4 regions of the Pseudoalteromonas sp. Ld20 genome follow, and region 1 is predicted to be linked to each of the others. Evidence: predicted binding sites of a transcription regulator. Region 1 holds the regulator's gene; each other region holds the start of a gene.
The links. The regulator LexA, encoded in region 1, represses DNA repair genes until DNA is damaged. The targets are predictions, from matches to a motif close to TACTGTATNNNNATACAGTA.
Positions count from the first base shown of each region.

Region 1 (3,175 bases):
AACCCTTTTGCAGGGTGATGATGTCCGCCGTCATGATGCCCAGCTTCATTATGTTGTTGCTCTGTTACGCTACTCATTATTTAGCCTCCGAAGTTGCATCAATCGCGGCTTGTATTTGACTCGGTTGAATCACATCCCCAGTATCATTACCCCATGCATTACGTTTATAGGTAACGACAGCTGCCAATTGCTTAATTGATAACTGCTTAACAAATGCTTGCATCGCAGTACCTGGGCGACCATTAATCACCACATCAATATGATCATTAATATCCCCCAACACTACAGGATTACCTTTGAGCGCAGGAAATACACCTGGTAAACCCATTCCTGTTGGTTGATGGCATGCGGCGCAACTAGCCATATACACTTGCTCTCCCAACACCATTAACTCCTCTTTAGGGAGGGTTTGGTCAAGCAGGGCTGCATCTGCTGCTGCTGCCGTTTTTTTGGCTTGCTTCGCTTGTTGCAACCAATCGGTAAACGCTTGCTCAGACTTAGCCTCAACAACAACAGGCATAAAACCATGATCTTTACCACATAGTTCAGCACACTGACCTCGATAAATTCCCTCTTCATTAATTTTGGTCCACGTTTCATTGATAAAGCCAGGGTTTGCATCTTTTTTAACAGCAAAATCAGGTACCCACCAAGAGTGGATAACATCGTCTGAAGTCATCAAAAAACGTACTTTTTTATTAATTGGTAATACCAATGGTTTATCAACTTCAAGTAGATAGGTGTTTGTTTTATCTGCTTGGTTGGAAATTTGATCTTGAGGGGTTGATAGAATAGAGTAAAAAGCAACGTCTTCACCCATGTATTCATAATGCCACTTCCACTGCGACCCCGTAATTTTAATGGTCAAATCAGCTTTGCTGGCATCTTCCATCGAAATTAGAGTTTTAGTAGCGGGTACCGCCATAGCGATTAAGATTACAAATGGTATTGCCGTCCAGAGGATTTCTACTTTTGTACTTTCATGGAATTGGGCAGGTTTTGCCCCTTTTGATTTTCGGTGATGGATTAGTGCCCAAAACATAACCGCGAACACAATTACACCAATCACACAACATATAATAAATATTGTCATGTGCAGTTGATAAACATCATTACTTATATCTGTTACGCCCTTTCGCATATTAAATTGGCTATTTGCCAATACTTGCTGCGGTAGAACAAACAATATAAGCCACAAGGTAGAGCTCAGTTTACCCATGTGACGACTCCTTTGAATGCTATTGCAAAAATGCAAAGCGAAAAGGCGGCACTGCTATTAAATCGCGCCAATTCGTTTATTGTTATTTTAACTGAAAGTTAACAATTCATTTATGCCACAGGCATAAACACACTCATTAAAGAGCAATTGTTAATACAGTGTATTAACCAATTAGTTAAAAAATGAACAATTAGCAAGTTTTAATGGCAATTAAATTTTATTTTACTGCAAAAATAACAACTAAAAATCAGCGCGTTATTTTCCAAAGGAAGGCAATATTAAATAGCTAAAAGCAGTGGATAAGTAGGGGTAATAAGGCTTTGAATGGTACTTACAAGTGTGGGTTCTAATATATTAGGGGTTAAAAAATGTAAAGCATCAAACTTCAGCTATTTGATGCCACTCTATGAAAAAGTTATTACATCCAATCGGCGTTACGAATAACACCAACAGCCAAACCTTCTATATTGAAAGATTCATGCTCTAGATCAACTTCAATTGCGCAGAAGTCATCATTTTCAGCATGTAAGAAAACTTTTTTCCCAGCTTTTTCAATACGCTTAACGGTTACATCATCATCAACACGTGCCACCACTACTTGGCCATTTTCAGCCACTTGAGTACGATGTACAGCTAATAAATCACCATCCATAATGCCAATATCTTTCATGCTCATGCCTTGTACACGCAGTAAAAAGTCAGCAGCTGGCTTAAATAACAGCGGATCAACTTGGCAATGGCTTTCAACATGTTGCTCAGCCAATATTGGTTCACCCGCGGCCACCCTACCAATAAGCGGTAAACCTAGTTGCTCTGGCTCATCTTCTTCAACCAGTTGAATACCTCGGCTTGCACCAGGTTTCATTTTAATCACACCTTTTTTAGCAAGTGCTTTTAAATGCTCTTCTGCCGCATTTGCACTTTTAAAACCTAGCGTCTGCGCAATTTCTGCACGCGTTGGTGGCATGCCTGTATCTTTGATAAAAGCTTTAATAAGTTCGAGAATTTGAGCTTGGCGATTCGTTAATGGGCGCATACAACTGGGTTTCCATACAGTACATTTAACTGTGAGTATATACAGTTATATGAAAATCGCAAATTTAAATTGGCTTAAATAAAACCATAAATATTGATTGAATTTATTAGTATGAAGTTACCGATATGAATGTTAAAAAGTATAAAGTAAATTTAAACCCATTGGAGAATATGAACATATGAGTATTTGGTATCAACCTATCACCCTTGAACAATGCAAAAATCTTGATAACGGTATAAGTGGACAAGGCACATTAATGAAAACCATGGGCATTGAGATTAGTGAAATTGGTGACGATTACCTCGTTGCAACTATGCCAGCTATCCCTGAGCATCATAACCCAATGGGAATAGTGCACGGTGGTGCTAATGTTGTTTTAGCTGAAACCGTCGCCAGTTATGCCGCTAATTTTGTGGTCGATTTCACAAACTTTTACTGCGTTGGACAAGAGATCAATGCGAACCATTTAAAAGCATCACGTAATGGCACGTTAACAGCAATAGCTAAGCCACTGCATTTGGGTAAGCGAACATCTGTATGGGAAGTAAAAATAACCAACAGCCGAGGTGAATTATGCTGCGTATCGAGGATGACCGCAGCAGTTGTTGAGCGTAAAATTAGCTCTGAACAGGATAAATAGTAATTTCAACACCGGCACCTATTGCAGATATGCGTAACAAGGTATCAACCTGTAATGCTTGATTAAAGCACTTTGGCGAGGTACCTGATTCAAAGCCAAGATCAAAAGTACGCTTTGAGCACGATAACCATTGTTTTAATGCTGCACGCGAACACGACTCTATTAACTCGCATAAGTGATTAATCGCCTTATCAGGAGAGGTTACTTCTCCTTTAGATTCAATGCGTGCAAGCTGTCGGTACTCATCTTTATCATAATGTAAAACCACAGCACTCTTTTT
Region 1 is NZ_JBISHB010000028.1:41,009-44,183, reverse strand. Features, by position in the region: gene ctaD (cytochrome c oxidase subunit I) at 1-77, opposite strand, end outside; gene coxB (cytochrome c oxidase subunit II) at 77-1,219, opposite strand; gene lexA (transcriptional repressor LexA) at 1,638-2,255, opposite strand; gene ACJJVX_RS05095 (PaaI family thioesterase) at 2,434-2,895, shown strand; gene ACJJVX_RS05090 (hypothetical protein) at 2,873-3,175, opposite strand, start outside.

Region 2 (3,175 bases), on a different contig from region 1:
CTGGGATGGATGATTATGTGCCCAAACCCATTATGCAAGATAACTTACTCGAAAAACTGCTTTTATGGTTACCCCATTCCTTAAAATGAAAATAAGGTAAGCTAACATACAAGCAGTGCTTGAGCTGATTTTTGAACGCCCTCGTTTAGAATGCATTCTGTATTTAAGTGTTGATTTATTTATATGCAATTTAGTTATTTAGCGCTAAGTTTATAGAGTCAGATCACACGCTATGGCACTTTTTATATTTTTTATTGCTACCACATGGACACTCATCATTACGATTTACTTTTATATCAGTAACAGGGAAAATTTCGCCATCTAAATAGCGCCACAGCTTATTTTCTTTGATAAATTGTGATTTTTCATGTAACTGACAATACAAATTTTGATAAAAATAACTAGCGCAAAATTCAACATAGCCTGTTTCTTCGTTGTGGTCAGTACTAATGACGCTTAATGATATAAAGCGACAACTATTAGCAAAGTCAGCAATTTCTATAACAGGGTTTTCGGCTTGTTTTTCTTGTGCATAAGTTTGGTAAACATATTTTGCGTTTTTTAGGGCATATGCAACAAAGCGAGAGCGCATTAGCTGTTCTGGGCTAGTTGCTTGTATTGTTCCTAAGTGTAATTTTTCACAGCAGTCTTGGTAGCTTTGAAGGCTCCCACACAAGCAAGTTTTGTCAGTATGTGTAGTCATAGTTCAAATATGTTTATTCAAAAACGGCATTTTAGCAGTTTATTGAGCTAATGCTATCTCTGTGATGTTTTGTGTCTTAGTAAAGCAATATAGCTTTGCGCTAGCTTGGTCTAATTTTAGTGAGAGATTACTAATTTGATTATCTTTTACGATATCAGTCCATGTTATCACCGCTGCAAAATTACCATTATGTAATGCAGAATTTAAAACATATTCTAAATTCACAAGATGCTTTTGTCTTATTACTAAGAGCTTACTTGTATCAATTGAGCATGAATCCAGCAGGGCTTTACTTGGTACATGATCTGGTGCTATTAATAATGTCCATGCATTTTTATTATTATAATGATGTAGAACCTTTAGTAGTTCAAAAGTAGCTGATATCTCATCCTCAATTTGAATTAAATTTACTGACGAGCTTAGGTTATCTTGTTGATAGCTTTTAACGGTTCTAACAGTAATTGGCTGTAACATAGGTTCTACTCACTGGTTGTTTATACAGTATTTGTATACAGTAGTTTATACAGTGTTTGTGTGCAAGCGTTTTTTGCCAATTTTTTATACGATTACTGCCTTTAATTTTTTTTAATAGATCAAATGCGGAAGTGAAAAGTTTAAATCTTTTAAATTTCAAATATTTATTTTTTAGTGAATTAAAAAATCGTTTAATTCCTTTGGCTAGGATTGTGATGGGATTAGGTGAGAAAACTGTTGTTGATGAATTTGTTCATACAATGATGCTGCATAACATTGTGCATCTTTAAAGCGACGTGTTGTTATGTGTTTACGTAAATCTGCTAATGTGATCGTTGCAGGTTCATAGCCTTGGCTGCTGGCTAAAGTTAACCATACCGCACCATGAAAAATGCTACTGGGTACGCCTTGGCCTTTAATAAAAAATAAGCCCAGATAAAACTGTGCCTTGTGATTGCCTGCCATCGCAGCTAGGCGCATCCATTTAGCGGCCAGAGGGACTTGTTCATTTTTTAAATAGTAAAGTGCTTTCGTTACTGTTTTGTCCGATGTTTCAGGTGTGGGGTCTTTATTCTCAACTGTTGTTGGTTGAGTTATAAATGACAACACGTTTTCAAGTTGTTGTTCAAGATCAAGGCCAATTGGAGATGTATCAGTCATAATGCCACGCATGTTATTTTTTTTATACACTACGTAAGTTTAGTCTAAGACCGGGTGATTTGTCCTATTATTCTTTTAATCTGTGATAAAATTACGAAATTATTCCCCTGTGAAAATGAATTATCATTATGCTTGATGCGTTATTTAAAATTAGCGCGCACAATTCGACTGTGCGCCGTGAATGTATTGCTGGTTTAACGACCTTTATCACCATGGTTTATATTGTTTTTGTTAATCCGGCCATGTTAGCTGAGGCCGGTATGGATCAAGGTGCGGCTTTTGTTGCTACTTGTATCGCAGCTGCAATTGGTTGCTTTATTATGGGCTTTTGGGCTAATTATCCATTAGCGTTAGCGCCAGGTATGGGATTGAATGCGTTTTTTACGTATGGTGTGGTGCTTGGTATGGGCCATACTTGGCAGGCTGCGTTAGGTGCCGTGTTTATATCGGGCTGCATTTTTTTGCTTTTAAGTTTATTTAAAGTGAGGGAGTGGATAATTAACGCGATTCCGCTTGTTCTTAAACAAGCTATAGCGACAGGCATTGGTGCTTTTTTAGCGCTTATTGCGTTAAAGAATGCTGGAATTATTGTCGCGAGTCCAGCCACGTTAGTTCAGCTTGGAGATATAACTTCTGCGGGTCCATTACTTGCAATTTTAAGCTTTTTTGTCATCGCGGCGTTATTATTTCGTGATTTCAAAAGTGGTGTATTGATCAGTATTTTATTAGTGACATTGATTTCTCTGAGTTTAGGCTTAGTGCAATACCAAGGCGTAATTTCTATGCCGCCTTCACTTGCTCCTACATTTATGCAATTGGATTTTGCTGCTGCGTTTGAGCTTTCTATGCTCAGTGTTATTTTTGCTTTTTTGTTTGTTGATTTATTTGATACCTCAGGCACTTTAGTTGCTGTAACTCAAAAAGCAGGTTTAGCCGATGAAAAAGGCAATATGCCTCGCTTAGGACGAGCATTAAGTGCTGATAGTACGGCAACAATTGCAGGCTCAGTACTTGGCACATCTACGACAACGTCATATATAGAATCGGTGGCGGGTGTGTCTGTTGGAGGGCGTACTGGTTTAACCGCTGTTGTGGTCGGGCTGTGTTTTTTATTGATGATGTTTTTTGCACCGCTTGCGAAAATGGTCCCTGCTTATGCTACCGCTGGTGCAATTTTATATGTTGCAGTTTTAATGCTGCAAAATTTAAAGTTTGTAAATTGGGATGATATGACAGATGCCATTCCGGTCAGTGTAGTGCTGTTAATGACACCTTTAACGTTTTCAATCGCGCATGGGATTGCACTTGGTTTTATTTCTTATACGGCTGTTAAAGTAT
Region 2 is NZ_JBISHB010000041.1:192,637-195,811, reverse strand. Features, by position in the region: gene ACJJVX_RS16530 (response regulator) at 1-89, shown strand, start outside; gene ACJJVX_RS16525 (YchJ family protein) at 224-703, opposite strand; gene ACJJVX_RS16520 (SulA-like leucine-rich domain-containing protein) at 743-1,177, opposite strand; gene ACJJVX_RS16515 (tetratricopeptide repeat protein) at 1,382-1,837, opposite strand; gene ACJJVX_RS16510 (NCS2 family permease) at 1,966-3,175, shown strand, end outside.
Region 2: ACJJVX_RS16520 (SulA-like leucine-rich domain-containing protein) is a predicted target of LexA. The motif match lies at 1,188-1,207, and genes of this name have one in related genera.

Region 3 (3,175 bases), on a different contig from region 1:
ACTTGTTCGGTATCTGGAGTTTGCTTTTTCCACCATTTCCAACCGTAATGATCAAGCATTTCAGCGCATTCAACCCAAATAGCACGATTCCACTCAAACCCTTGGCTAAACCATTGGTCATGTACTTTAGTATTCATGGCATTTTGCATTTCTAGCATCACTACTAGTTTACTTAAATTGGCAGACATTTCGATCCCAGTTACTCTATTTAATTACTGCTAATAATACAGATAAATTAAGTTTGATGAAATTGTTTATCTTGCTAGTCTGTCATCTAGCCGCACGTTTCAAAAATTACCAAGGGAATTACATGCTAAAACCTATTTTATTTGCTTGCTCTATGCTTATAACAGCATCGGTATCAGCTGCAACCGCAACGAATATTGCCTCAGCAGCTGAAAAAGTCAGCCCACTGATGCCTGGACTGACTATACCTGCAACAACATTAAAGAATAAAGATGGTCACAATGTTGATCTTACTGAGCGTTTTGCAGAAAAAACAACGGTGTTAATAGTGTATCGAGGTGGCTGGTGCCCGTATTGCTCAAAGCAACTTGCGAGTATACAAAAAATAGAAGCTGAACTAGCTGAATTAGGTGCACAAATTATTGCAATCTCACCAGACAGCCCTGAAAAGCTCGCTGAGAGTAAAATTGACACCCCTAATTATCAGTTACTTTCTGACGATAGCCTTACCTTAAGCCAAGCGCTTGGCCTTGCATTTTATTTAGATGATAAAACAGCGACTATTTACCGTAATAAACTAGGGGTGAATTTTGTGTCCCTCGATGGTAAAGCTAAAGTTGCACTGCCTGTGCCTGCGGTATTTGTGGTAGATAAAAAAGGGCTCGTGCATTTTCAATACGCTAACCCTAACTATAAAGTACGTCTGACCGAAAATTTATTACTTGCTGCTGTTAAATCAGTGTCTGAGCAGTAATATAGCCAAATAGCAGAGCCTATGCTCTGCTTACCTTCCTGTGGTAAATTCTTGCCATGAATTAATCAAATCAATAAAGTCTTCAAACCCACAACCACTGCTTAAACCATTTTCTTCAAGCATTAGCTCATCGTCTTGATATGCGATTAAATCTTCAGAATCTTGGTGTAATGCGTGCGCTTCAAAAATAGCTTCGTCTTTATTTAAGATCAAATCAATTTCTTGGCCTTGTAAAGTCAGCGGCTCAAAGCTACTTGCAACTGATGCTATTAATGCTTGTACCATGGCTATTTTTTCTTTACCAATTTCTTCGTTAAGCCAACGGCCTATTACTGCATGTTCGCTGCTAATTTTAATGCGCAGGCCACTGATTGGATCGCGTATAAATTGATATTCCATATATATCACTTATGAACCTATAATTATGCAATTATACCCAAATTGTAAAAGCACAACACCAAAAACAATAATAGCGCCAAAGGGCGCTATTATTAACTTCTAACGTCATGATCTATAGCGAGCGGCATCAATTATCGACCATAAGTAAATAATAGGTACTAGTACAAAACCGATTAATACATAAACAAGCGCATAACTTATAATAATGGCTAGTGCAAAAAAGATAGCCGACAAAATACGTCCTTGCACCAACTGCCCTAAACCTGGAAAAAAGATATTACAAATTGCCGCAATTACATTACCGCCAGAACCTTGATCTGCCATGTTAACCTCAATTATTAATTTAATTTCTTATTAGATACTTACACACATCATGCCAATTATTAAAACCGATTAAAATCAAAAACTTAAAATAATATAGCATCATTTCTTTTTACCAAAATCGTTATTTTCACTAAATATAAGTCAAATTTACTACGGTAACATTATCATGCGCATGATAGCTTAGCTAAAAAACTCACTAAATAGAATAAAGAACATTTTTTAAATTAACTGTTTATAAAAACAGTATTTTATTTAGCCTAACAAAAACACCTGTTATACTGCCTTCAATATTGATTGAAAAGGCGTGATGATGGACGTTTCAGAATTACTCGATGGCTTAAATGACAAACAACGGGATGCCGTAGCTGCTCCACTACAAAATATGTTGGTGCTCGCTGGTGCTGGCTCTGGTAAAACTCGAGTACTGGTTCATCGTATCGCGTGGTTAATGCAAGTTGAGCAAGCTTCGGCTTACAGTATTTTTGCGGTAACCTTTACTAATAAAGCAGCTAAAGAAATGCGCTCTCGCGTTGAAGAAGCCCTTCAAGCTCCTGTTGGTGGAATGTGGATTGGTACTTTCCATGGCTTATCACACCGTATTTTACGCGCCCATCATCGCGAAGCTAATTTGCCAGAGGCATTTCAGATTTTAGACTCTGACGACCAGCTGCGCATGATCAAGCGCTTATTAAAAGCCATGAATATTGATGATAAAAAATGGCCTGCTAAACAGTTTGGTTGGTATATCAGTGCCAAAAAAGACGAAGGCCTGCGCCCTAAAGATATTCAAGCTTATGACATCAACGAACAAATGATGTTAAAAGTGTATACCGCTTATCAGGAAGCATGTGACCGTGCCGGTTTAGTCGATTTTGCAGAAATTTTACTACGCAGTTTTGAAGTTATAAAAAATAACCCCACCTTGCTTCGTCATTACCAGCAACGCTTTGCCCACATGTTAGTTGACGAGTTTCAAGATACCAATACTATTCAATATGCATGGCTTAAATTGCTGGCAGGCGACACTAATAGTATTATGATTGTTGGCGATGATGACCAAAGTATTTACGGCTGGCGTGGTGCTAAAATTGAAAACATTAAACGTTTTTTAACCGACTTTAAGGCCGAAACTATTCGCCTAGAACAAAATTATCGTTCTACTGCTACCATTCTAAAAGCGTCTAATGCACTCATTCAAAATAACTCAGATCGTATGGGCAAAAGCCTCTGGACTGATGGTAATGATGGTGAGCCAATCTCAGTTTATGCTGCCTTTAACGAATTAGATGAAGCACGCTTTGTTAGTAGTAAATTACGCAGCTGGTTGAACGCGGGGAACGCCCTGCAAGATGCCGCTATTTTGTACCGTAGTAATGCACAATCACGCGTTCTCGAAGAAGCTATGCTCCAAGAAGGTTTAAAATACCGCATTTATGGCGGTATGCGCTTCTTTGAACGTCAAGAAATTAAAGATGCGCTCGCATATTTACGCTTAGTAGGTAATCGCCAAGA
Region 3 is NZ_JBISHB010000046.1:67,465-70,639, forward strand. Features, by position in the region: gene ACJJVX_RS20535 (dUTP diphosphatase) at 1-188, opposite strand, end outside; gene ACJJVX_RS20540 (peroxiredoxin-like family protein) at 311-940, shown strand; gene ACJJVX_RS20545 (YacL family protein) at 971-1,339, opposite strand; gene ACJJVX_RS20550 (hypothetical protein) at 1,445-1,663, opposite strand; gene uvrD (DNA helicase II) at 1,974-3,175, shown strand, end outside.
Region 3: uvrD (DNA helicase II) is a predicted target of LexA. The motif match lies at 1,890-1,909, and genes of this name have one in related genera.

Region 4 (3,175 bases), on a different contig from region 1:
GAGGTTTCCCAAAAGTTGTTAACCCGTGTTGGTTTACCATGTTGGATAGTTAACCAACCATCACGCGCTAAACGTTGTAGCACTTCGCGTAAAGTCGTACGTGTAACACCTATTAATTCTGATAACTCACGCTCAGCAGGAAGAATAGAGCCTGGAGGAAAATCACCATTCCAAATTGATTCAACAATGTACTCTTCCGCAAATCCAGCTGGACTTTTAGCTTTAAAAATTCTCATTCAATTCCCACTCGAGTTATCACATTACATCACTTTATAAGTTAACTGACTGATTGTACCAGATGAAGCCAAACTAACAAGTAAAGTCAGTCAGAACGCCCTCATTTGATTTCCCACTCCAATCTATACTAATAATTAGGATTATCCATAAAAATATAACATCTTGCGTCTTTTACATATTAAAACACAGCGATCACGAAACGCGATATTTTCATCAAAGAATAAATAACAGCGTATAACTTTTTATAGCTACAAGTGATGTTTACCCTTGCGTGTGGTTTAGCGTCTACGTCATAATCTAACTACAGCGTTTTTAATTGGAAGTTTTATGAATTGGTTAGCTAATTTAGCACAGCAACGTACTCCATGGATATTATTGGCAGTGACTGCATTTATCTTTGAAATTGTTGCGTTGTTTTTTCAATATAAAATGGGCTTAGAGCCTTGCATTATGTGTATATATCAACGTACTGCAATGCTGGGATTATTAGTTGCCGGATTAATTGGCGCCATTAAACCAAGCCATTTTATCTTTCGGTTTTTAGGTATTGTGACGTGGGCAACAGCCAGTATTTGGGGTTACCTGATCGCACGTGAGCACATTGATATGCAAACAACGACTGACCCATTTGCTTTTAGTTGTGAATTTGAGCCGAATTTCCCGCTGCCTTTACACGAATGGATACCAAATTTTTTTGCTGCAACCGGTGATTGCGGTAATATTGATTGGGAATTTTTAGGAAAGAGTATGCCTGCTTGGATGGAAGTGATATTTGCAGCATTCAGTATTGTATTAATAACTGTTGTTTTCGCTCGTTTAATCATTAAGAAGAGTCTATGATGCCTGCTTTTTTATCAAGCCAGTTACCTCAACTTAAGCATCTAAAAGTGCGACAGCGACAAGATATAATCGCAATAGCACTTAGCATGCTAAGCCCAATGCAAAAAATCAGTCTACGTATCGCTAAGCTAACTCTATTAATTCCATTGTTTTTCTCACTCGTTTATATTGATGGCTGGCTGATGATACTTGCATTAATTGTCACAGGTATAAGTTATCCAATATTGACAACGCCCGTCGAAATACAATTTTCAAAACCTTTTTTAGCCGAGGCTATTAAACTATATAATAAAGAGAAACAAGGCGAGCAATAGCTCGCCTTTGTAATTAAAGCGTTACTTTTCCTTCTAATTTTGCAACGATTTTGTCACCAATACCTTTAACCTGAGTAAGCTCACCTAGTGATTTAAATTTACCCTGCTTAGTACGGTAATCAATAATAGCCTGCGCTTTTGATTTACCAATACCTGGTAATTGAACCAATTGGTCAACGTTTGCTTGATTAATATTAATAACCTCAGCTTTTTGAGCAATTTTAGCTGTAGCAGGCTTATTATCGACCGCATAACTTGGCAAGGCGACTGCAAAACCAAATAATACGACTATTAAAGTTAAAAACTTCATGTTTCTCCTCCATGATGTCCATTCGTGGACTCAGTTAATAGTTGATAAAGCGATCTCACTTTTTGACTAATTTTAATTAAAGCCATACTGAAAAAGTGTGACCTTTTAAATAAAGTAAATAGCGTCCATCTTGTCAACCGTACCGATAATAAAAAAATAAAAATGTTCACTTGCAAATAGCCGGACAAACATTTACTGTACATAAAAACAGTAATCAATCAAGGTGAATTATCATTCACCAAGCAAGTTGGCAGGAGAAATCATGGCTGTTGTTGTTAAATATGTTGTAGAAAGAAACGGAGTCGAGCGTATGACGTTTACTACTAAAAAAGAAGCTGACGCGTATGACAAGATGCTCGATATCGCTGAATCACTTGAGGCGATGCTAGAAAAGGTCGATGTGCCTTTAAGCGAGCAACAAATTGAATCGCTCGCACTTGAGATTGCAAAAAGCAAAGATGATTTCATGAATGTTTTGAAAGGCGCAAAAGAAGTACCAATTAAGGCTTCATCTGCAAAATCTAAAAAAGAAGTAAGTAGCGTTACTGATCTGAAAAACACAGAAGAAAAAGCAGCCAGTTAACGTTTAGCTAAAATACAAATAAAAAAGGAGCTAATTAGCTCCTTTTTTATTCTTAATTACACATTATGATTAAAGCGATTTCTCGACATCATCAAACAATAGCGTAATTTTTTCACTCGGCGCTGCTGTTGTTAAGCTTACAGCAACAATTGCAATACTTGATAAAATAAACCCAGGAACAATACCGTAAATTAACTTACTGATATGTTCACCATTAACCTCTATCGGCGCATAAAACCACACTAACACGGTTACAGCACCGACGACCATACCAGCTAATGCGCCCTCAAAGTTCATTCTTTTCCAATATAAACTAAATAGAACCAGTGGACCAAATGCAGCGCCAAAACCAGCCCATGCGTTGCTTACTAAGTCTAAAATAGAACTATCTCTATCATACGCTAAGTAAATGGCACAAATAGCAACTAAAGCAACACTGATTCGCCCTACTAATACAAGCTCTTTATCTGTGGCATCTCGACGAATAAATGTCTTATAAAAATCTTCTGTTAACGAGCTTGAGCTCACCAATAGTTGCGAAGATATTGTACTCATAATTGCCGCTAATATAGCGGCTAATAAAAAGCCTGCAATAAGTGGGTGGAAAAGTAATTCAGATAAAACAAGAAATATTGTTTCTGGATCATCAACAACGATGCCATTTTCATAGGCATATGCAGCTCCACATAAACCCGTAGCTACCGCACCTAACGCTGCAACTATCATCCAGCTCATACCTATACGACGTGCGGTAGGCATATCTTTGACGCTTCGAACAGACATAAATCTAACAATAATATGCGGCTGGCCAAAATAGCCTAACCCCCATGCCATTGCTGATATAATACTCACCAAAGAACCTGCCCCAATCCATTGCAGCATTTGCGGGTT
Region 4 is NZ_JBISHB010000033.1:237,566-240,740, reverse strand. Features, by position in the region: gene fadR (fatty acid metabolism transcriptional regulator FadR) at 1-236, opposite strand, end outside; gene dsbB (disulfide bond formation protein DsbB) at 565-1,077, shown strand; gene ACJJVX_RS09715 (hypothetical protein) at 1,074-1,391, shown strand; gene ACJJVX_RS09710 (ComEA family DNA-binding protein) at 1,405-1,701, opposite strand; gene ACJJVX_RS09705 (YebG family protein) at 1,964-2,284, shown strand; gene putP (sodium/proline symporter PutP) at 2,354-3,175, opposite strand, start outside.
Region 4: ACJJVX_RS09705 (YebG family protein) is a predicted target of LexA. The motif match lies at 1,895-1,914, and genes of this name have one in related genera.